One region of the Arthrobacter sp. E70 genome, then DNA from elsewhere that is predicted to be linked to it. Evidence: riboswitches for the same ligand, from Rfam matches in the RefSeq annotation. Region 1 holds a riboswitch; each other region holds the start of a gene.
The links. A riboswitch is a leader RNA that binds a small molecule or an ion and turns the genes downstream of it on or off. The one in region 1 is predicted to bind S-adenosylmethionine.
Positions count from the first base shown of each region.

Region 2: it holds a riboswitch for S-adenosylmethionine, as region 1 does, so the genes downstream of both, AC3IMC_RS00420 (DUF1737 domain-containing protein) here and AC3IMC_RS04710 (aminotransferase class V-fold PLP-dependent enzyme) in region 1, are expected to answer to the same signal.
Region 3: it holds a riboswitch for S-adenosylmethionine, as region 1 does, so the genes downstream of both, metX (homoserine O-acetyltransferase MetX) here and AC3IMC_RS04710 (aminotransferase class V-fold PLP-dependent enzyme) in region 1, are expected to answer to the same signal.

Region 1 is NZ_JBYQFR010000003.1:179,315-187,033, forward strand. Features, by position in the region: gene AC3IMC_RS04690 (S1C family serine protease) at 147-1,124, shown strand; gene AC3IMC_RS04695 (hypothetical protein) at 1,167-1,538, opposite strand; gene AC3IMC_RS04700 (metal-dependent transcriptional regulator) at 1,603-2,316, opposite strand; gene AC3IMC_RS04705 (class I SAM-dependent methyltransferase) at 2,380-3,138, opposite strand; gene AC3IMC_RS04710 (aminotransferase class V-fold PLP-dependent enzyme) at 3,250-4,668, opposite strand; SAM riboswitch class IV at 4,706-4,819, opposite strand; gene hisN (histidinol-phosphatase) at 4,971-5,783, opposite strand; gene rsgA (ribosome small subunit-dependent GTPase A) at 5,833-6,948, opposite strand; gene aroA (3-phosphoshikimate 1-carboxyvinyltransferase) at 6,932-7,719, opposite strand, start outside.
Region 2 is NZ_JBYQFR010000001.1:94,577-102,295, forward strand. Features, by position in the region: gene AC3IMC_RS00400 (glutamate--cysteine ligase 2) at 40-1,266, shown strand; gene AC3IMC_RS00405 (hypothetical protein) at 1,263-1,889, opposite strand; gene AC3IMC_RS00410 (O-succinylhomoserine sulfhydrylase) at 1,943-3,151, opposite strand; gene AC3IMC_RS00415 (rhodanese-like domain-containing protein) at 3,152-3,562, opposite strand; gene AC3IMC_RS00420 (DUF1737 domain-containing protein) at 3,559-3,834, opposite strand; SAM riboswitch class IV at 3,848-3,963, opposite strand; gene AC3IMC_RS00425 (hypothetical protein) at 4,161-4,415, opposite strand; gene AC3IMC_RS00430 (TetR/AcrR family transcriptional regulator C-terminal domain-containing protein) at 4,643-5,347, shown strand; gene AC3IMC_RS00435 (pyridoxamine 5'-phosphate oxidase family protein) at 5,355-5,819, opposite strand; gene AC3IMC_RS00440 (aminodeoxychorismate lyase) at 5,880-6,809, opposite strand; gene cls (cardiolipin synthase) at 6,940-7,719, shown strand, end outside.
Region 3 is NZ_JBYQFR010000006.1:160,843-168,561, reverse strand. Features, by position in the region: gene AC3IMC_RS09675 (HNH endonuclease signature motif containing protein) at 1-778, opposite strand, end outside; gene AC3IMC_RS09670 (VOC family protein) at 1,011-1,649, opposite strand; gene AC3IMC_RS09665 (S8 family serine peptidase) at 1,772-3,778, opposite strand; SAM riboswitch class IV at 4,013-4,128, shown strand; gene AC3IMC_RS09660 (bifunctional o-acetylhomoserine/o-acetylserine sulfhydrylase) at 4,172-5,497, shown strand; SAM riboswitch class IV at 5,592-5,707, shown strand; gene metX (homoserine O-acetyltransferase MetX) at 5,720-6,835, shown strand; gene AC3IMC_RS09650 (MFS transporter) at 7,014-7,719, shown strand, end outside.

The sequences.
Region 1 (7,719 bases):
CCGGAGACGGGGCGTTCACCAGTGGCGGCGTTCACCCATGGCGTAGCGGCGGCGGGACTTGAACGCCCGGTTTCCGCGTTGTTCCCCGTAAGGACCCGGCGCAGCGAACGCCTCGGCCGGGGTCGGCATGAAGCTGGAGGTGCGCCATGGAACAGGCGCGGGAACACATCCCTGATAACGACGAAGTCCTGGACGCGTACTCGCAGACGGTGATGCGGGTCGCCGCGGCCGTCACGCCGCATGTCGCAGCCATTGAAATGTCCGCGGGCCGGCGCAACGGCAGGGTGCGGGTGGGCGCCGGTTCCGCCGTGCTCTTCACCGAGGACGGCTACCTGCTCACGAATTCCCATGTCGTGGCGGGCACCAGCCAGGGGCATGCGGTTTTTGCTGACGGCAGCAGGATGGAGCTTGAGCTCGTAGGCGCCGACCCGTTGTCCGATCTCGCGGTGGTCCATGGATCGCGTCCCAAGGTTCCGCCCGCGGAGTTCGGCGCGGCGGAGTCCCTGCGCGTAGGACAGTTGGTGGTCGCCGTCGGAAACCCCCTGGGCTTGGCCGGGTCCGTGACTGCCGGCGTGGTGAGCGGGCTGGGCCGTGCTATTCCCGTCTGGTCCGGCGGCAACCGGCGCGTCATAGAGGACGTCATCCAGACGGACGCGGCATTGAACCCGGGAAATTCCGGCGGCGCACTCGCTGACACCCACGCCAGGATCGTGGGCATCAACACTGCCGTGGCGGGTGCCGGGCTGGGACTGGCCATCCCCATCAATGCCACGACCCGCAGGATCATCTCGGCGCTGCTGTCTGACGGCCGTGTCCGGCGTGCCTACCTGGGCCTGGTGAGTACGCCCATCCAGCTCAGCGCCAGCGCCGTGGTTCGCACAGGGCATCGGGAAGGGCTGCGGGTGGTGGAGGTGCTGCCCGGTTCGCCGGCCGACAAGGCAGGTTTGGCGCCCGGGGACATCCTTCTGGCAGCGGGAGGCCAGTCGGTCAGCAACGCCGAGAGCCTGCAGCGGCTGCTGTTCGCCGACGCCATCGGCGAGCCGCTCGACATCGCCGTCCTGCGCGACGGCGCCGAAATGCGCCTCACGGCGGTTCCGGAGGAAATGACCGGCAACGGCGGTTGAGTGCAGGGGGCGCCGGCACATCGGACGGCGGCGGAACCCGGCTTAGGAGGCGGGTGCCGCCACGTCCGCGATGCCCACGAAACGCGTGCCCACGCCGTCGTACTCGCTGCGGACGAAGCCGGGGCGGAGGGACGGAACATCGGAGGGGGCATGATGCCCGCATACGACGTAGGTGAAGTCCGGCCACCACTTCTTGGGACGTGCTGCCTCCTCGTACCCGCACACGGCGCATTCGAGGTGCACCCATACCGGCCGCTTCCCCGTCCGGTTCGCCCGGGACTGCACCAGCCAGGGCGGGGGGTTGTCCAGGATGGTGCGGAGCTCCGCTTCCGTCATCCACTTGGGCAGGCCGTGGCGCTGCGCCATTTCGAGGGGAACATCCAGGGCGATTGCCGCGTCACGTCTGCTGATCATCAGTGTCCACGATACGCCGAACGGACCACATCGCCGTCCCGAAACTGGAGTCCGGGAGCCGACATCAGACTGTGCCCAGGACACAGCCGGGGTGCGGCGTGCCACTGGAAACCCACAGCGCCGACGCGATCTCGTCTGCGAGGTCGAAGTCACGGGCGCCAGCCGGCCCGCTGATCCGCACCACGAGGGCGCCGCCAAACGGCCGTCGCCCCATGACCTCGACGTCGGCGTCCAGGTCGATGTCCTCGGCGGCAAGGTAGCGCAGCAGTTCCGGGTTGTCGTCGCTGATGCGGGTGATCCTGCCGGTGTGGCCCTCGTCCAGTTCCGCCAGAAGGTGGGCGCGGGGCATCAGCACCTGCCCTTCCGCCGTGGGGATCGGGTCACCATGCGGATCCCGGCTGGGGTTTCCGAGCTTGGCCGCCACGCGTTCAATGAACGTATCCGAGACGGCGTGCTCCAGCAGTTCGGCCTCGTCGTGGACTTCGTCCCAGCTGTAGCCCAGCTGTTGGACGAGGTAGGTCTCGATCAGCCGGTGCCGGCGCACCATGGCCAGCGCCAGGCGGAGGCCGGGGGCGGTCAGGGTGACGGCGCTGTAGGGCTTGTGGTCCACCAGGCCCTGGTCCTTGAGTTTGCGGACCATTTCGGACACCGAGGAGTTGGCCACGCCCAGGCGCTGGGCCAACTGCGAGGACGTGATGGGCTTGTCCTGCCATTCGGTGAATGAGTAGATGACCTTGACGTAGTCCTCGATCGAGGAGGAGGGCGCACTGGTCTTCACACGTCCAAGCCTACCGGCTTCCGGCGTGCGGGTGCGGCCCGGCCGATGTCCAAGCGGATCCGGTCATGCCTTGACGGCCCGCCAGGCGAGGGTGAGGTACGGAAGTTCCAGTTCCTGATCAGCGGTGTGGCCGAGGTGTTCGTGCAGGTACCAGTCCAGGTTGGCCAGGACCTTGGCCCGCGTCGCCTCGCCGGCGCGCAAGTAGTAGCTGCGGGACTTGGTGAGTTCCATCAGGTCGGTGGTGGTCACGGTGTCCTGCCAATGCGTCACGTGCCCTTCGAGCCGGTGGAATTCAGGCCCCACCACGGGCTTGTGGCCCGGCCGGTACACGTCCCCGGCGTGCATGATCCTGGACAGGCGGTGCACCCAGGGCACGGACGTGTCCAGCTGGTTCCAGACCAGGCCGAGGGTTCCGTGCGGCCGCAGGACCCGGGCGAGCTCAGTGCTCGCGGCCAGGGGGTCGCACCAGTGCCAGGCCTGGGCCACGGTAACGACGTCGAAGCCCGCCCCGGGCAGGCCGGTCGCCTCGGCAGTCCCCGTCACAGCCGTGGCGGCAGGGCAGTGGGCCTTCAGCTGTGCGAGCATGTCCGCAGAGGGGTCGAGGGCCGTGACGTCCAGGCCCATCTCCAGCAGCAAGGCAGTGAACTTTCCGGTACCGGCGCCGACGTCCAGGACGTCGCGGGCGTGCTCGGGAACCAGCCACCGGGCCGATTCCAGGGGATAGCCGGGCCGGACCCGCTGGTAGTGCCTGCCGCCGTCCTGGAAGCTCTGCCCAAGCTCCTGCCGCCGCCCGTGATCGAGTTTGGGACCGCCCCGGACCACGCGTGGCCTCCTTCACCTGCTGCCGATGGATACCTTTTGAATTTACCGCATGGCGGCGCAGGCAAGCTGGTGCGGAAGGCGCAGGGCCAGGGCCCCGTGCTTAGCCCCCGGTCAGTCCTCCGTGCAGGGCGCGGCGCCGGCGGTGCCTGGCGTATTGGGCGCCCAGTGCGGGTAGGTGCGGAAGTCATTGGCCGGCACCCAGCGGCCTGCATCCACGACATAGTCCCAGCCCAGCCCGCTGCTGCGCAGGGTGCGGATGCCGTCGAGGAGCCGCTCCGCGTCCTCCAGCCTGGATCCGACGCCGAAGCTGGCGCGCAGGGAGCCGGACGGCAGCCCGAGCCGCTTCAGCAGCGGGTGCGCGCAGAAGCGGCCATCACGCAGTCCCACGCCGTGTTCGGCCGAGAGGTAGGCGGCCACCAGGCCGGCGTCATAACCCTCCACGGAGAAGTTGACGACGCCGATGGTGTCCGTTTCCGGGTTGGTGTCCTTGAAGATCTGGTGGACAGTGACACCCTCGATGTCCTGGAGGCCTTCCACCAGGAAGGACCGGATGGCGGACTCGTGCGCGTGCCAGCGGTCCTGGTCCAGCCCGGCAATGACCTGCGTGGCGCGGGCAAGGGTGGCGGCGCCGAGCACGTTCGGCGAGCCCCCCTCGTGGCGGGCCGGCCCTCTCGCCCAGCTGACGCCGTCGAGCCTCGCTTCCTTGACTGCACCGCCGCCGGCGAGGTGCGGGGTGCCGGCGTCAAGCCAGTCGGGGCGCCCCACCAGGACGCCGGAGCCGAAGGGCGCGTAGAGCTTGTGCCCGGAGAAGGCGAGGTAGTCGACGTCGTCCGCGCTGATGTCCACGCGGCGGTGTGGGGCGAGCTGGGCCGCGTCCACCACGATCCGTGCGCCGTGCTGGTGGGCCAGCGCGGCCAGTGCGCGGATGGGGAGGATCTCGCCGGTGACGTTGGAGGCGCCGGTGACTGCGAGCAGGCTGACGCCGCCCTGCTCCAGCTCGGCCCTGACTGCCTCGATGGTTCCCGCGATGGTGTCCGCGGCCACGATGCTGCGGTGCGGCACGCCCTGCCACGGCAGGAGGTTCGCGTGGTGCTCGATGTCCAGGTAAAGGACCTCGCCGGCAACGCGGCCGTCGGTGACGGGCAGGCAGCCAGCCAGCAGGTTGAGCGAATCCGTGGTGTTCCGGGTGAAAATGACCGAGTCGTCAGGGCGGCCGCCCACGAAGTCGCGGACGATGCTCCGCGCGTTCTCGTACACCGAGGTGCTGATCTGGGAGGCGTAGCCGGCCCCGCGGTGCACGCTCGCGTAATAGGGCAGGATCTCGTTCAGGTACGCGGAGACCAAGGACAGTGCCGGTGCGGATGCGCCGTAGTCGAGGTTGGCATAGCGGACATGTCCGCCGGTGATCAGGGGTGCCTGGATTTCAGCGCCGGTGACGGCAGCGAGCGGGTGGCCGGCGGCCTGGCGTGCGCTGAAGGCGGCCGATCCTTCGGCGATGGCAGTGCTGGGGGAGACGGTGGCAGTTGTCACAGAGACCTCACTTGTATCAGGACCCCGACATGACAGGAATCCGCGCTTGCCGCATCCGCTCCGGACCGGCCTGGTCGTCACCCGGGGCACCCCACCGCGAATGGAGGGTTGCCGGCCAGCAAACCGGGGTTTTGCGCTGGCACTCGTGACCTGCATAAAAGCGTAGAACATGGAACGGCCCGGACTGAAGCCGGGGCAATTGTTAAGGCGTTTGTTACGCCTGCCGAATAAAGAACGCCGGACGACTCCTTCAGGGGGCGTCCGGCGTCGCAATATTCGGCTCCAGAGGGGTACGGCGACCGTTACAGCAGATCGTCCAAATAGGGGTTCAGGCGGTGCAGAACCTCCGAGTGCAGGATCGAGTTGGTGGCCAGGGCGTTGCCGCCGAACGGGCCGTCCTCGCCTTCCAGGGACGTGAACCGGCCGCCCGCCTCCACGACAATGGGGACCAGAGCTGCCATGTCGTACAGGTTCAGCTCCGGTTCGCAGGCGATGTCCACCGAGCCTTCCGCCACCATGCAGTAGGACCAGAAGTCGCCATATGCGCGGGTCCGCCACACGTCCTCCGTCAGGGCAAGGAACTCGTCCAGGTTCCCGCGTTCCTTCCAGCCCGTCAGGCTGGAGTATGAAAGGGAGGCATCCGAAAGTTTCGATACGTTGGACACGCGGAGCCGCGTGGCGGCCGCGAGGGACCGGCCCATGTACGCCCCCATGCCCTTTGCTGCCCACCAGCGTTTGCCAAGGGCCGGGGCGCTGACCACGCCCACGACGGGTTCGCCCTCGTCCACCAGTGCAATCAGGGTGGCCCAGACCGGGACGCCGCGGACAAAGTTCTTGGTCCCGTCAATGGGGTCGATGATCCAGCGCCGCGAGCCGTGGCCGGTGCTGCCGAACTCCTCGCCCAGGACGGCATCGCGCGGGCGTGAACGGGACAGCTGGCCGCGGATGGCTTCCTCTGCGGCCTTGTCCGCGTCGGTGACCGGCGTCAGGTCCGGCTTGGTCTCGACGTGGAGGTCCAGGGCCTTGAAGCGGCTCATGGTCTGGTCATCCACGGAGTCGGCCAGGACATGGGCCAGGCGCAGGTCATCGTTGTAGCTCGAAGCGGGTTGGATCATGGTTCCAAACTACCGTCTGTCCCGGCCTCTGCCGGGACCTTCGGCTGCGTCAGTTGACGCTGCCGAGTTCCTTGGTTTCCTGCGCTTCCATTCTCGGATCCGTGCCGAGCAGTCGGCGCAGGGACGCGAGCCGGGCGGGACCAGTGGTACCTGCGTGCCCGTTGTTCACCCAGTCATCCAGGCCGCAGTCCACTGCCGATGCGGTGTGCTTGCACCCGCGTTCGCAGTTTTCGATCCCGGGGGAGAGGTCCGGAAAGGACCGGAGGATCCTGTCCGGATCCACATGCGCCAGGCCGAAGGAACGGATGCCGGGGGTGTCGATGATCCAGCTGCCGGGCGGGGCGTCAGCCAACCGCAGGGCCAGCGCGGACGATGACGTGTGCCGTCCACGCCCTGTCACGGCGTTGACGCCACCGGTGGCCCGCTCGGCACCTGTCAGTGCGTTCACCATGGTGGACTTGCCGACGCCGGAGTGGCCAAGCATCACGGTGACCTTGCCGTCGAGGTGGGCCCGCAGCGCCGCCACTGCAGTGCTGTCGAGACGGGCAGAAAGGCCATCGTCGGAGCGGGCGTCGATACCCGAGGCCTGCTCATCGGCGGTGCGGCTGATGATCACCGGGAAGTCCAGGTGCGTGTAGTTGGACAGCAGCTCAGCGGGATCCCGGACGTCGGCCTTGGTGACGAGCAGGATGGGCTCGATCCCGGCGTCGTAGGCCGCCACCAGCGCCCGGTCGATAAAGCCGGTGCGTGGCTCAGGGTTGGCGGCGGCCACCACGATGACCAGCTGGTCCGCGTTGGCCACCACCGCACGTTCCACGGGGTCTGTGTCGTCGGCGCTGCGGCGCAGGAGCGTGTGCCGGTCCTGGATCTTCACCAGCCGGGCGAGGGTGTCGGGGGCGCCGGAGACATCCCCCACGAGCGAGACGAAGTCGCCGGCAACTACCGGCGAGCGGCGAAGCTCACGGGCCCGCGCGGCGATCACCACGCGTTCGTTGTCCGAATCCTCGCCCACCACCGCGGTATACCTGCCGCGGTCCACGGTAATGATGCGTCCGGTGACGGCGTCGTCGTGGCTGGGCCGGTCTTTGGTGCGCGGACGGGAGCCCTTCTTGTTGGGCCGGATCCGGACGTCGGATTCGTCCCAGGAGTCAGTGCGCCGCGCCACCGCTGGACTCCTCCGGTCCGGCGGCGTCCCCGGCCAGCATCGCTGCCCAGAGCCGCGGAAAGTCCGGCATGGTCTTTGCGGTGGTGGCAATGTCCTCCACCTGAATGCCTTCCACTGCCAGGCCCAGGATCGCCCCGGCGGTGGCCATGCGGTGATCGGCGTAGCTGTGGACGACGCCGGCGTGCAGCGGGGCGGGCCGGATCACCAGGCCGTCGCTGGTTTCCTCGGCGTCACCTCCGAGCCTGTTGATTTCGGCTACGAGGGCAGCGAGCCGGTCCGTTTCGTGCCCCCGCAGGTGCGCGATCCCGGAGAGCCGGGAGGGTCCCGTGGCCAGGGCGCACAGCGCCGCCACCGTGGGGGCCAGCTCACTGGTGTCCGCGAAGTTGCCGCCCTTGATCTCGGGGCCGCCTGTGACTGTGAGGACGCCGTCCGCGAGGGTGACGCTGGCGCCCATCCTGGCGAGGATGCTGCGCCACAGGTCTCCCACCTGTTGGGTTTCCAGCGGCCAGTTCGGGACCCGGACGGTCCCACGGGATGCCAGGGCCGCGGCGAGGAAAGGGCCTGCGTTGGACAAGTCCTGCTCGATCCTTTGGTCAAAGGCACGGATCGGTCCGGGGGACACCACCCAGTGGTTGGGGACGGAATCGTCCACGGACACGCCGGCGCCACGGAGAACGGCGACGGTCATGTTGATGTGGTCCAGGCTCGGAACGGGCCTGCCCACGTGCTCAAGGTGCAGGCCCTCCTCGAACCGGGCACCCACCAGGAGGA
Region 2 (7,719 bases), on a different contig from region 1:
GCTGCTTCACTTCCACCGCTGCTGCAGCAGAATGAACATATGCGTACATTCGGCGTCGAGGAAGAACTCCTGATCGTTGATCCGGAGTCCGGCGAACCGCTTGCCCTGGCTGACGCACTCCTTGCGGGCCGTTCAGACGCGGCGGATGACCTCCCCACGCAGCCGGCGGTGCACCATGCCGGGAAGCAGGCGGATTACGACGACGAGATGGGCCTGAGTGCCGAGCTCAAGCTGGAGCAGATTGAGACGCAGACCCGGCCCTGCCTGGAATACGGGCAACTGCTCGAACAGATTCGGGCAGGCCGTACACTCGCCGACCAGGCGGCCCGGAAGCATGACGCGAGGGTCGCTGCGCTGGCCACCTCACCGCTGGCGTCCACCACCCACACCACCCCGGACGCCCGCTACGCCAGGATGCTGGAGCGCTTCGGCCTTACCGCCCAGGAACAGCTCACCTGCGGCTTCCACGTCCACACCTACATCGAGTCCCCCGAGGAAGGCGTGGCCGTCCTGGACCGCATCCGGGACAAGCTCGCTGTACTGACAGCCCTGAGCGCCAACTCGCCCTTCTGGAACGGCGTGCCCACCGGTTTCGAAAGCTACCGCACGCAGGCCTGGAACCGTTGGCCTACGGCCGGTCCCACGGGCATTTACGGAACCTACGCCGCCTACCGACGCGTGGTCACGCGCCTGCTGGAAACCGGCGTCATGCTCGATGAAGGGATGCTGTATTTCGACGCCCGTCTGTCCCGCAGCCACCCCACCGTGGAAGTGCGGGTGGCCGATGTCTGCCTCCGCGCCGAGGACGCCGGCCTCATCGCCGTGCTGGTCCGGGCGTTGGTGGAGTCCGCGAGCAGGGAATGGCGCCAGGAGGTTGATCCGGCGCCCGTTCCCACCGTGCTACTGCGGATGGCTTCGTGGCAGGCCAGCAGCGCCGGACTCAGCGGCGAGCTTCTGGACTTCGGGAATTTCCGCCCCGCGCCTGCCCCGGACGTCGTCCGCTCTCTTGTCGATTACCTGGCGCCGGTTCTGGATGAGCAGGGCGAGCTTGCTTTGGCGCGCCAGGGGATCGAGGACATCATCGCGCGCGGGACCGGGGCGGCTGAACAGCGCCGTGCCCGCGACAAGGCATTGGCCGGAACGCCGCCGGAGGACATGGGGTTCGGTGCCGTGGTGCGGCAGGCCGTCAACGTAACGATGCGGGGGGCGCTGGATCTCGCGGAGGTGGAGGCGGCCCCGGAACTGCTGCGGGTGCGCCAGCCCTAGCCGTCCCCGGGGGCTCCCTTGAAACGAAGGAGCTTCACGCCGACCGCGATCTGCATCAGGTAGAACACGAACGGCGGAATGTCCTTGTAGCGCAGGAGGATGCCGGCAAAAACCGGTGCACTGGCAGCGGCGCTCAGCCCGGTCCCGCCCTTGAGGGGGGAGGCCTGCAGTGCCGCGCCCAGCAGGCCGACGCCGCAGGTCTGGAGGCTGGCGTACGCCAGGAAGGGCCACGCAGCGCCCCTTCGATAGGCAAATTTCTCGATGTCCGCGGCGCGGACGGCGAGGGCCCAGACGAACAGGGGGCTGCCCGCCAGCAGGGCGACGGCGGCGACGGTCGCCAGTTGTCCGGCCCGGGCAGGCCCGGTTTCTGATTCCGCGTTGCCTGCTTCCTGCCGCAGCCGCCGGGCAAGCCGCACGAATCCCAGGGGTGCCGCCGCCGTTCCTGCTGCGGCGAGGAACTGTCCCAGTGTCCAGAGGCCGCGGTGGCGTTCCAGCATGGCCAGCCGCTGCTCGGCGCTTTTGGTGGCGTGGACGTTGCCCACCATCGCGATCCCCAGCAGCCAGCACGCGCTCGCCGCGGTGCTCACCGCTCCCGCCCTGGCATATGGCTGTGACTGGCCCATGGCTTGCCTCCTTCGCCTCCGCTGCCTATTAAAGTGCGGAGGAGCGGCGGAAGCTAGATCTGCTTCAGCGCCTGTTCCAGGTCGCGGATAAGGTCATCAGCATCCTCAAGCCCCACCGAGAGGCGGACCACGCCGTCGCTCAGCCCGATGGCAGCGCGGCCCTCCGGCCCCATGGCCCGGTGTGTGGTGGTGGCCGGATGCGTGATGAGGGACTTGGAGTCGCCCAGGTTGTTGGAGATGTCGATGATCCGCAGCCCGTCCAGCAGGGCGAACGCAGCCTCCTTGCCGGACCGGCCCGCAGAGGGCGCGAGTTCCAGCGTGAGGACGGTGCCGCCGGCGCTCATCTGCTTCGCCGCCAGATCGTACTGCGGGTGGGACTTCAGCAGCGGGTACTTCACCCAGCTCACGGCCGGCTGCTGCTCCAGCCACTCAGCGAGCCGCAGGGCTGTCGCGGACGAGTGGTTGACGCGCAGGCCCATAGTCTCCAGGCCCTTGGTCAGGACCCAGGCGTTGAACGGGGAGAGTGCGGGGCCGGTATGGCGCATCAGCTGCTTGACGGGGCCGTCGATGAATTCCTGGGTTCCCAGGATGGCACCCCCCATCACCCGGCCCTGGCCGTCGATGTGCTTCGTGCCGGAGTAGACGATGACGTCCGCGCCCAGGTCCCCGCAGCGCTGCAGGAGGGGAGTGGCGAAGACGTTGTCCGCCACCACCTTGGCCCCGGCGGCGTGTGCCAGTTCGCTCACGGCCGCGATGTCCACGATTTCCTGCATCGGGTTGGACGGTGACTCGAAGAACACGGCGGTGGTGGGCTGGGACAGCGCCTCGCGCCACTGGTCCAGGTCGGGGCCGTCCACGAAGACGGTTTCCACACCCCACCGGGGGAGGATCTCGTTCAGGATGACGAAGCAGGAACCGAACAGTGACCGGGCGGCAACCACCCGGTCGCCGGCGGACAGCAGGGCAACCAGCGCGGTGAAGACCGCCGACATGCCCGACGCCGTCGCAAAGCATGCCTCGGTGCCTTCCAGCAGGCGGAGCCGTTCCTGGAAGGTTGCCACGGAGGGGTTGCCGTAGCGGGAGTAGACGAACCGTTCGTCCTCGCCGGTGAAGGCGCGTTCTGCCGCGGCCGCTGATTCGTAGACGAACCCGGAGTTCAGGAAGATGGCCTCGGACGTCTCCTGGAAGTTGGTGCGGTCGAGTCCGCCGCGGACGGCCTGGGTGTCGGCGCTCCATCCGGAGGCGTCTGGATTGAAGGTCACTTAGTTCTTTCCGAGGTTGGTGGGCAGGCCGCGGTTCTTCCAGCCGTTGATGGTCCGTTCGCCGTAGCGGTCAGGCTCCCCCTCGAAGCCTTCCAGCACGTTGTACGAGGTGAAGCCAGCCTGGGTGGCGGCAATGGCGGCGGCGACGGACCGCGCGCCGGAGCGGCACAGGAATACCAGTTCCGCGGACGGGTCCTCGGGTGCCTGCTCCCTGAGGTCCTTCAGGAAGTCGGGGTTGGGGATGCCGCCGCGGAAGGTCCACTGGATGAAGAGCGGATCGTTGTCCGTGGCCTTGGTGTCCGGAATGCCGATGTGGGCCCATTCGCCTTCGGTGCGGACGTCCACCAGGATGGCGCCCTGCTCGAGCTTGGTCCAGGCTTCCTGGGGTGTCAGGTCTCCGGCGTAGCTCATGCGTGGCCCTCGCCGTCGAATTCGCCCTCAAATTCGCCGTCCAGCTCATCGACGGCGGTGGCCACGGCGGCGTCGGCGGACGCGATCGCGGCCGGCAGGACCACTGCCTGGGCCACGATGACGCTGGTGCCATTGAAGGTGGCGGCCGGGCTGCCGTGCAGCACGTACCCCTCGTCCAGGGCAGCGGAGATCCGCTCGCAAAATTCCCGGTTGTCCGGCCCGCTGATCAGGCGGTAGGACAGTTTTTCTTCAGTGGCGGGTGCGTCAGGCACGACGGATCTCCTTCTCCCACGCTTGCAGCTCGAATCGGTCGATATGCCGAGTATTCACCTGAGGCACCCCGCCGCGAAAGGGAGGGTTGCCGACCGGCCAGTCAGGGCTTAACGCCGGTACTCATTACTCCCCAAAAACGTAACATCTGGGGCGCGCAGCCGCATCGCCGCCGTCGTCATGTTCCGTAATTGAACGGCACCCTCCGCGCGGCCGTGGCGCGTGGTCGGATTTTGCCGCGGGCATGAAAATGCTGCGGCACCCGCGGCGCCACAGCATTCATTCCCCTTACCACTATGTGAAGGCCCTGGGTTGTTCGCGTGCAGGCCTACACCAGTTCGGGATAGGTGGTGACGATGTAGTCGGCCGCGGCCGGACCCGTCATCCGCAGGCCCTTGCGGCCTGCCGGGATCTTGTCCTTCATGGCTGACCAGAAACTGGATTCGCCCCCGGGTACTTGCTGGTTGATGAAGCACCAGCTCATGTACAGGCCAAATAACCGGTCCCGGTCAAGGGTGGATTCTGACGCCTGGTCGAAGTAGGTGGCTTCCTGGAGGAACTGGTCGAACTGCGAATGTGCCATGACGGCTCCCTTCGCTCGGTGCATTGTGCCGCCGTCAGGCTGCAGCGGCGAACCTCGATGCCCTGCACTAGGGGGCAAAGGATTGCGTAGGTGCAAACCCCTGGAAGATCGGGGAGCGCAGGGTGCTGTCACCACCTTGTCTACACTGTAGACTTTACCCGTAGACCAGATATGAGGCAACAGTCCCGGTTACGGCGGGACGGCTGCCCGGCAATGAGGACCACGCGATGACTTCCGCCGTCACTCCCAGGAGCGGCCACCCGAAAACCAGGCTGAGCAGGGACATTGTCTTGGCCAAAGCCCTCGAGTTGGTGGATGCCGAAGGCCTGGAAGCGCTGAGCATGCGCCGCCTGGGGCAGGAGCTCGGCCGGGATCCCATGAGCCTGTACCGCTACGCTGAAAACCGCGCAGCTTTGCTCGACGGTGTGGCGGAGCTTGTTCTCAATGACCTCTCCATAGAACCCGCGGACCCGGACTGGAAGGCGCAGCTTCGGAAGCTTGCCCACAGCCTGCGCCGGCAAGCGCTCCGGCACCCCAACGTGGTGCCCCTGCTGGTGACGCGGCCCCTCTCCACCCCGCTGGGCCTCCGGCCGCTGGGCACCCTGAGGCCACTGGAACAGATCCTGTCCCTGCTGGTGGCGGCGGGTTTCGAACCGGCCGACTCCCTCCACGTGTACCGCGCCTACTACGGCTTCCTCTACGGCCACATCCTCAACGAAATGCAGGAGTTCGTGGTGGATCCGGAGGAGAATGAGGTGCTCCTGCGCCTGGGGCTCCACCGCCTGCCCGCAAGGGACTTTCCGCGGCTCCGCGCCCTGGCCCCTGCCCTCGCGGAATACGACGGCGAGGCAGAGCTGGACCAGGGGCTCGCGATCCTGCTGTCCGGGCTGGAAGCGCAGCTCACCGGGCAGGCGGCGCGTTCCGGCGCCTGAGGCAGGGCTATTCGAACGAGGCGCGGCGCTTGTCCTGCAGGCGGGTGTTCCAGATATCCGGCCGGTTCACCTTGAACCGCCTGCCGGTCATCGCCTTGGCGTTCAACCGGATGTAGTGGGCCTTTTCGCCCGGCTGCCACGGCTCCAGCCCAAGGCTGTCCACCGCGTCCCGGTCCGCCTGGTCCTCGAGGATTTCCGTCTCGCCCCGCACCACCACGCTCCACGCGAGCTCCGTGGCGGGATCATAACCGTCGATCTCCAACGCTGCCGGCCGCTCCATTTGGGCACCCCAGAGCTTTGTCCCCGGGGCCGTGCGGAAGACGATGCTCCGCAGACGGACAACGTAGTTCACCGGGAAGATTTCGGGGTGGCCGTCAACCACGATGGCCAACCGGCCCACGGTGTCGCCGTCAAGGAGTTCCCAGCAGTCGTCGAAGGAGAGTTTTTCGATGGGCAGGTTGTGCGAGTCCATGGTCCACACCTTACGGGTGATGCCGAACAGGGAAAAGACCCGTGGCGGGCTGCCTGGCGCTTAGTGGATGCCGGCGAACAACCCGCTCAATTCGGCGGTCAGCTCTTTCTGGACGGAGGGGGTGCCGATGTCCTTGCCATCGATCCGGTTCACGGGGGCCAGCAGGCGGACGCTGGAGATCAGCCACACGGCGTCGGCATCGAAAAGGTCCTGTGGTTCCAGGGGGCCGTAGCCCAGCTCCCACCCGGCCGCCTTGGCAGCGGTGAACAGGGCGCCCTGGGAGGTTCCCGGCAGGATGCCGCTGTCCAGCTGGGGCGTGATGAGGCGCTTCACTGACGCGCCGTCGTCGGATTCCTCCACATGCGCGAGCAGCACTGTGGAGGTGGGGCCTTCCAGGACGCGCCCATCGGAGGACAGGAAGATGACGTCGTCGGCGCCCTGCTTGTGGGCGTGGCGCAGCGCCGCCATGTTCACTGCGTAGGAGAGCGTCTTGGCGCCAAGGAGCAGCCAGGGCGCCCGTTCTGCCACGTCACTGTCGTAGCCGCGGTCCAGGAGGATGACGTCAATGCCCGTCTCGCGCTGGCGGCGCCCGGCCGCTCCGGCAGGGGAAACCTGGACCCAGGAAGTGGGGGTGGCTGCGCCTTCGGCGCCGCGGGTGGCCACGAGCTTGACCACCAGCTCGTCGGTGGCGGGATCGGTCGGCGGGTGCTCGGACCGGTGGCCGTTGACGGCGGTGGCAATGGCCCGCTGCCACGCGTCCTGCGCGGGGATCACCAGGTCCAGTGCCTCGGCGGACCCTGCAAGCCTGCTCAGGTGGGCCGGCATCTTCCGTACCGTTCCGCCCACGGCCAGCATCGTTTCGAAGACGCCGTCGCCGCGGGTGACGCCCAGATCCGTGACGAGCAGCTGGGGTTTTGATGCGTCAGCAACCCGGCCATCCGGGAAGGCGGGGTCGAGGAAGACGAGGGCCACGGGGGCTGGTGAGCTCATGGCACCAGCTTAGTGGGGTGCCGCGGATAAGCTGGGCACAGTGTGCCGGCCGGAATCCGCCCGCCGGAACCCGATCTTCCCGGGGGTTCTTGACGTGTTGTGGCCGTTTTCGCTTGCCGGTACCGCCCCGATGTGGGTTGTGGTGCTGCTGGGCATCGCCGACCTCGCCATCAGGGTGCTGGCGCTGGGCATCATTCCCGGCAACAGGCGCCCCACCACGGCGATGGCCTGGCTGTTGGGGATCTTCTTCGTCCCCTTTGTGGGCATCGTCCTGTTCCTGCTGTTCGGTAACTTCCGGCTCTCCAGCCGCCGCCGGGCGCAGCAGCAGCTGGTCAACAACCGGGTACGGGCAGGGATCACCGCGCTCTCGGATGCTGAAAGCGACTACCCCGGCCCGGAGTGGGTGAAGTCCGCCGCTGAACTGAACCGCACCCTGGGTTCGCTGCCCATGGTGGACGGCAACTCCGTGGACCTCATCCCCGGCTACCCGGACTCCATCCTGGCCATGACGCAGGCTGTGCGGAAGGCAAAGAAGTACGTCAACGCCGAGTTCTACATCATGAGCACGGACCATGTCACCGACGACCTGATCACGGCGATGGAGGAAGCGGCCGAGCGGGGTGTGGAAGTGCGACTCCTGTTCGACCACATCGGCACGCTCCGCATCAAGGGCTACAAGAACCTGCTCAAGCGCCTGAGGGCCGGAAAGATCCAGTGGAAGCGCATGCTGCCGCTGCTGCCCATCCACGGCCAGTGGCGCCGGCCCGACCTTCGCAACCACCGGAAAATCATGGTGGTGGACGGCGAGATTGCCTTCACGGGTTCGCAGAACCTGATCGAGCCCTCCTATAACAACCCGCGGCACCGCAAGGCCGGGCGCGAATGGGTGGAGCTGATGGCCTGCCTGCGC
Region 3 (7,719 bases), on a different contig from region 1:
GGCCGCGGGCGATGGCGGTGGTGCGGTTCCAGATCGCGCTGGCGGTGTCGCCGGGCAGGTGGAGCGTGATCCGGGCCATGCCGTCCCGGTCGGGCCGGTATTCCATGCGCCGGTCGGAGATCCCTTTGGCGTGCCGCTTCTCCAAAGACTCGGGGTGGTGGCGTTCGCGCCAGGCGCGGGCTTTGGCACGGAACCGTGACGGGACCAGCTTCCCGGGGGCGGCGCCGCGGGCCGGGTTCGGGGCGTCGGGGTCGAAGAAGTGCGCCACAAGCGACGCAGCACCGGCTGGGCTGAGGCCGTCGGTTTCATCCACGATGACCTTGGCGTGCTGCCACGACACCGTCCCGGCAGCCAGTGCGTGCATGACCGGCGGCAGCGCGCAGACCTGCTGCGACTGGTGGACGAACGCCCCTGCTGCCGCGGAGCTGATGGTCAGGACCCCGGCGATCTCCTCCACCGCGGACATCTCGGCGTAGGTGCGTTCCGGCACGGACGCGTCCGGCGGGGTCATCGCCTGCTGGATCCGGAGGCACTCCGAGGCATCCTGTGCTTTCACCGCGGCGAGCTGGCCCTCCAGGCGGGACACGAGTCCTAGCCGCTCCAGCCGGATCTCGTACTGCCGCTGCAACACATCTACCCCGTCATCGCGACCATCAGCACCAGCGGCAGAACTATCACCGGAACCTAGCCCATCCTCCTCCAGGAACAGCGCATCAAGGGCAGCAACAGAGGCACGAACACCCTCCATCCCCGCCACTGAACCGCCGCTGATTCCCATACGAACATCATCCAGCAGGGGTCCGACATTGTTAGTTGAGCCGCCGCCCGGCCCCAGCAGGACCGTCGCGAGGCAATTTCCCGCAGGCCGCCGTCGTACTCATTGTCTAAATGAATTCGGCCGCCATTTGGTGGTGACGCCGTTGTCACCACCAAATGGCGGCCGAAGCTGGTCCAGGCACAAGCCCGGGTAGCCATCCCCACACGGATGCGGGGATGGGGTGGCAGGAGGGTCAGATGGTGACTGCCCCGTTGGCGGTTTCGAACGTCACGGACATGATCCCCGGAGTGCCGTGCGGGGCAACCCAGTCCACCGCGACGTCTTCCAGCGGCCGCTCCACGGGCTCGCCCAGCCATTCGGTCACGCGTTCTGCGGAACCGGCAATGGTCAGGGAGCTCATCTTGACGTTGCTCGCGTAGGCGTTGGACGGATGCAGTGAGGGGTCGCCCTCCCACTTGAGCATGTAGGGAACCTGGGGGTCGGCGATAAGGCCCAGGATGCCGATCTGCTTCCAGACCAGCTCGCGGCCGTCAGGGAACTTGCGGTTTCCGTTGACGGCGGCGCGGCCCAGGCGCTCTTCGAAGGGGGCGAGGTCGTCCACTTCGACGCACCAGCCCATCCAGCCGCCCCCGGCTGCCGAACGGGCACGCACTGCCTGTCCGAAGGGGGCTTTGTCCGATGCCGGGTGGTCCAGGACCTCCACAACTTCAAGGTACTTGTGCCCGGCGAGCGGGATGATCATATTCCGGGTTCCGAACCGGGGGTGGACCCCGCCCTTCACTGCCTCAACGCCGAGGGCAGATGAAATACGTTCGGTAGTGGCCGCGAGGCCATCGTGTTCACAGGCGTAAGAGACGTGATCCATGCGCATGCCAACATCTTGGCACTTTGTGATCCGGCTCTCAGCTAAGGGTACCCTTACTGGATTCGGCCTCGGTTGCCGGCGCCGGATCTTCCGGCGCCGGCAGCTTTTTGTTGAGCCCGTAGGTCCTGTCAGGCGTACGCGATCCCCACGCTTCCCGAGCGCCAGGTGATCCGGCCGCCCTGGAAGTCCTGGGAATAGGCGCCGCCACCGGCGGGGTATTCTCCGGTGGTCGGGTAGCCGAGGCGGCCGCCCTCGGAGCCCTGGCCCACCCAGGCGGACCTGATGCCGCCGGTAATAACGTGTGCGCCCGCGGCGGGAGACCACACCACCTCTCCGCCCTGGAAGTACTGCTTCGCGCCGCCACCCACGAGGCCGCCGATTTCGTCGGTTGTGGGGTAGCCGAGGCCGCTGGCCGGGCCGCCGGCGTTGTCCCACGTGGCGCCGATGCCGCCCTTGGTGATGTGGGAGCCTGTCGCGGCGTTCCAGGAGATCTTGCCGTACTGGAAGCCCTGCATGACGCCGCCGGGAATCGGTGCATACTCGTCGGTGGTGGGGTAGCCGAGGCCGCTGAGCGGGCCGCCGGCGTTGTCCCAGGTGGCGCCGATGCCGCCCTTGGTGATCCGGGACCCCGTGGCCGCGTTCCAGGAGATCTTTCCGAACTGGAAGTTCTGCATGACGCCACCGGCCATCGGTGAGTATTCGTCCGACGTCGGATAGCCAAGGTCGCCGTCCTGCGCGCCGCTGCCCTTCCACGTCGTGTTGATCCCGTTGACAACCGCGAAGGCAGCCGAGCCGGGCAGGTAAGCGATGATTCCGTGCTCGAACTCCTGGTACGAGCCGCCGAACCGCTGGTTCGTAACCTCATTGGCGATAGGAAGCCCCACGATCCCGGAGACTTCGGCGTACTTGTCCGCTATGGGACCCTGGACGGCGTACGTCCCGGTGTTCGCCGTCGGCGGCACTACATGCAGCAGGCGGTTGGGTGTTCCTGCACTGGCATTGGCGATCGTTCCGGTGACGGACGAGGAATTCAGGGCCGAGGCAACCTGGGAAGGGGTCAGTGACGGGTTCTTCGCCAGCAGGAGCGCTGCTGCGCCGGCCACGTGCGGGGTTGCCATGGACGTCCCGCTGAGTGAAGCGGTAGCGGTTGAGGAGGTGTACCAGGTGGACGTTATACCCACGCCCGGGGCGTACAAATCCACGCAATTGCCGAAGCTGGAGAAGCTTGCCTGCCGGTCCGAGGAATCGCTGGCAGCGACTGTGACGGCCGCCGGCAGGCGCGATGGGGAAGTGGTGCATGCATCGACGGCGCTGTTCCCGGCAGCAACAATCGCAGGAATGCCGTCACTGATGACCGCCTGCACCGCGGCGTCGAGGGTGTTGCTCGCCGGGCCGCCAATACTCAGGTTCACCACGGCCGGCGCTCCGTCGCGGTGGTTTGCAACGACCCAGTCGAGCCCTGCAATCACGTCCGAGTAGAGGCCGCTACCGTCGCAGGCGAGTGCCCGCACCGGAATGAGGGTGGCGGATTTTGCCATACCGTAAACCGAGCCCGCGATGGTCCCGGCCACGTGCGTACCGTGGCCGCTGCAGTCGCTTGTTCCGAGCCCGTCATTCTTCGCGGTCCACCCTTGCGCAACCCGGCCGCCGAAGTCGACGTGCGACGCGAGGATCCCGGTGTCCACCACGTAGACGCTGACGCCCTGCCCGGACGCCGGGGGCGTGTAGGTCCCGGAAAGCGGAAGTGCCATCTGGTCGGAACGGTCCAGTCCCCAGGGCGCATTCCGCTGTGTCTCCGAAACCGTGACGGCATAGTCGGGTTCCACGGCGATCGCCCGTCCGGAACGGATCATGGCGGCGGCCTGCGCGGCCGTCGCCTGGACGGCTGCGCCCTTCAGCACCGTTTCAAACGTACGGACGACGCCGATGCCCTGGGCGCGTAGGGACCGCACCTCGCCGGCAACGTCCGTCCCGGCCGCGAAACGCACGAGGTAGCGCCCGTTGTCGCTGGCTTCGGGTGCGGCAGGAGCCGCCGACGCCGCGGGCGGGGACACCAGCCCGCCTGCCACGGCAACGAGGCCAACAGCCAAGGATGGCAGGACGGTGCGGAGAGCCTGGCGGAACAACTGGGGCAACGGAATCCCGATCCTTTTGTGCGTTGGAGAACTGTGCTGTGGAACTTTCCCACAGCGAATCTATCCGACAGGCCGGGGACAACAGCCGAACCTCGGTGAATCCTGCGGGTTCCCTGTGGAACTTTGGCGAAACTTCCGTGGAGGCAAGGGAAAGACCACATCGGCGGGACGACGCGGGACCATGTTCGTCACAATCCTGTTCCCCACGGCCGCTCTGTTCCTACACTGGGCCCAGGTCATGAGTGCCAGCGCCAAGCCCCGGCTCGCTGGCCGGCAACCCTCCATCCGCGGTGGGGTGCCCCGGGTGAGGACCTGGTTGTCCGGCGCCGGCCGGACAGCAAGCGCGGCCCGAGGTGCTCCCAGCATGCCGGGCCCATGTCAAAGGAGCCTTGAATGTCCAACGGATGGTCCTTCGAAACCCGCCAGATCCACGCGGGGCAGGAAGCGGACAGCGCCACGGGTGCCCGTGCGCTTCCTATCTACCAAACCACGTCCTTCGTCTTTCCCACGGCAGAAAGCGCCGCCAACCGCTTCGCCCTGGCCGAACTGGCGCCCATCTACACCAGGATCGGCAACCCCACCCAGGATGCCGTGGAGCAGCGGATCGCCAGCCTCGAGGGCGGCCTCGCCGCGCTGCTGCTGAGCTCCGGGCAGGCGGCCGAGACCTTCGCCGTCCTGAACATCGCCGAGGCCGGCGACCACATCGTGGCCAGCCCCAGCCTTTACGGCGGCACCTACAACCTGTTCGCCCACACTCTCAAGAAGTTCGGCATCTCCGTTACGTTCGTGGAAGATCCGGACAACCTGGACCAGTGGCGTGATGCCGTGCAGCCGAACACCAAGCTCTTTTTTGGCGAGGTGGTGTCCAACCCCCGCCAGGACGTCCTGGACATCGAAGGCATCTCCGGCGTCGCCCACCAGGCTGGCGTGCCCCTCATTGTGGACAACACCCTGTCCACCCCGTACCTCATCCGTCCCCTGGAGTGGGGAGCAGACATCGTGATCCACTCTGCGACGAAATACCTGGGCGGCCACGGATCGGCCATCGCCGGCGTCATCGTCGATTCCGGCAAGTTCGACTTCAGCAAGGATCCGGAACGGTTCCCCGGCTTCAACACCCCGGACCCCACGTACAACGGCCTCGTCTATGCCCGCGACCTGGGGGAGGGCGGCGCGCTCGGGGCCAACCTTTCCTACATCCTCAAGGCCCGTGTCCAGCTGCTGCGCGACCTTGGATCGGCAGTCTCGCCCTTCAACGCCTTCCTGATTTCCCAGGGCCTGGAAACGCTGAGCCTGCGCGTGGAACGCCACGTGGCCAACGCCACCGAAGTGGCGCGCTGGCTGGAAGGAAGGGACGACGTCGAATCCGTCGCCTACGCGGGGCTGCCCTCAAGCCCCTGGTACGAACGTGGCCGGAAGTACGGTCCCAAGGGGACAGGCGCCGTCGTCGCCTTCAATCTGGCCGGCGGCGCGGAAGCGGGCAAGCGCTTCGTGGACGCCCTGGAACTGCACTCCCACGTGGCCAACATCGGTGACGTCCGCTCGCTCGTCATCCACCCGGCGTCGACCACCCACAGCCAGCTCTCGCCGGAACAGCAGGCGGTTGCCGGTGTGACTCCGGGGCTGGTCCGCCTCTCCGTGGGCCTGGAGCACATCGATGACATCCTTGCCGACCTCGAAGCGGGCTTCCGGGCAGCCAAGGGCGCAGCAGAGGCCTAGCGCACAACGCAAAAACATGCACCGGCAAGCCGGGGAAGTCACAACCAGTCACACTCTTGGTCCGGAGCGGGGTGTATTTCGTACACTCGAACCAGGTCATGAGTGCCAGTGACAGCCCCGGCTTGCTGGCCGGCAACCCTCCTTCCGCGGTGGGGTGCCCCGGGTGAAGACCTGGCCTGCCGGTCAGACGACGGCGGGCAAGCGCGTAGAAGAGGTCCTGCCATGACGGTTACCGTCGCCCGTACCACCATCCCCGAACACGGAATTGTCCGCTACGCCTCCATTGGAGGACTGGAACTGGAAGCCGGGGGCTACCTGCCCGACGTTACGCTGGCCTACGAAACCTGGGGAACACTGAACGCCGACGGCAGCAACGCGGTCCTGATCGAACACGCCCTCACCGGCAGCACCCACGTGACCCGCGGCGACACCGACGAGGAAGGCTGGTGGGAGCAGCTGGCCGGGCCCGGCGCACCGGTTGATACGGACAAGTTCTTCGTGGTGTCCATCAACATCGTGGGCGGCTGCTACGGCTCCACCGGACCATCCTCACCTGCCCCCGACGGACGTCCCTGGGGTTCTCGCTTCCCGCTGGTGACCCTCCGGGACAGCACTGTGGCGGAGGCCCGGCTGGCGGACCTGCTGGGAATCAGCAGCTGGTATGCGGTCCTTGGCGGTTCCATGGGCGGTGCCCGCGCCCTGGAGTGGGCCGTGACCTACCCCGAGCGTGTGCAGCGCTGCGCAGTGATCTCCGTCGGCGCAGCCAGCACGGCCGAACAAATCGCGTTCGCCCAGGCCCAGACCCTCGCCATCCGGCAGGACCCGAACTTCAACGGCGGCGACTACTACGGCGGTCCCTGTCCGGAAGACGGGCTGGCGCTGGCGAGGCGCATCGCCCACATCACCTACCGGTCAGCGGCGGAACTGGAAGGCCGGTTCGGCCGTGCTGCCCAGGCGGCCGAGTCGCCGCTGCAGGGTGAGGTCCTCGCTGCACGGGGCCGCTACCAGGTGGAAAGCTACCTGGACCACCAGGGCAACAAGCTCGTCCGGCGCTTCGATGCCAACAGCTACATTGCGCTGACCGAGGCGCTGATGAGCCACGATGTCTGCCGGGGCCGCGGGACCCTGGCCGAGACGCTGGCCGCCGCCAGCGCCCGCTTCTTCGTGGCCGCCGTGGACTCGGACCGGCTCTACTTCCCGTCCCAATCAAGGGAACTTGCACAGGCACTTCCGGGGGACGTTGACGTCCACGTCATCCAGGCCCCGATCGGGCACGACGGGTTCCTGACCGAAATCGGGCAGCTCGGACACCAGCTGCGGACCACTTTCCTCGTCTAGCGCAGCCCCCGTTTCCCCGCCGCATGTGCAATTATGCAGAGGCCTTCTGCACTAATCGGCGTTGAGGTTGCACCGCAGGCAGACCATACTCGAAAAATCCGGCATTCGTGGTGTGCATCACACCCGGCTGCCTTCGACTGGTCCCAGTGGTGTCGACGACGACGCCGAAGGAGTTCGCATGAGTACGGAAAGCTCCGCCGCAAGGCGCACAGAGGAAACCGATGTCAAGGCCTCAGGCCTGAGGAAAGTGGTAACGGCGTCCATGGCCGGAACGGTCGTGGAATGGTACGAGTTCTTCCTCTACGCCTCCGCCGCCACGCTGGTCTTCGGGAAGGCCTTCTTCCCCAACGCCGGCACGGAACTGGACGGCATTATCGCTGCCTTCCTCACCTACGCCGTGGGCTTCGTGGCCCGCCCCATCGGCGGCATCGTCTTTGGCCATTTCGGCGACAAGTTCGGCCGGAAGCAGCTGCTGCAGCTGAGCATCATCCTGGTGGGTGTTTCCACGTTCCTGATGGGCTGCCTGCCCACGTTCGCGCAGATCGGCTACTGGGCGCCCGCGCTGCTGGTGTTCCTCCGGTTCGCCCAGGGCTTCGCCGTCGGTGGTGAATGGGGCGGCGCCGTCCTCCTCGTCGCAGAGCACAGCCCCAGCAAGTCCCGCGGTTTCTGGGCCAGCTGGCCGCAGTCCGCCGTGCCGCTGGGCAACCTGCTCGCCACCGCCGTGCTGTTCATCCTGTCCTCCACCCTGACCCAGGACGCCTTCCTCGGGTGGGGCTGGCGCGTGGCGTTCTGGCTGTCGGCGGTTATCGTCCTGATCGGCTACTACATCCGCACCAAGGTCAACGACGCCCCCATCTTCCTGGAGGCCCGCAAGGAAGTCGCCG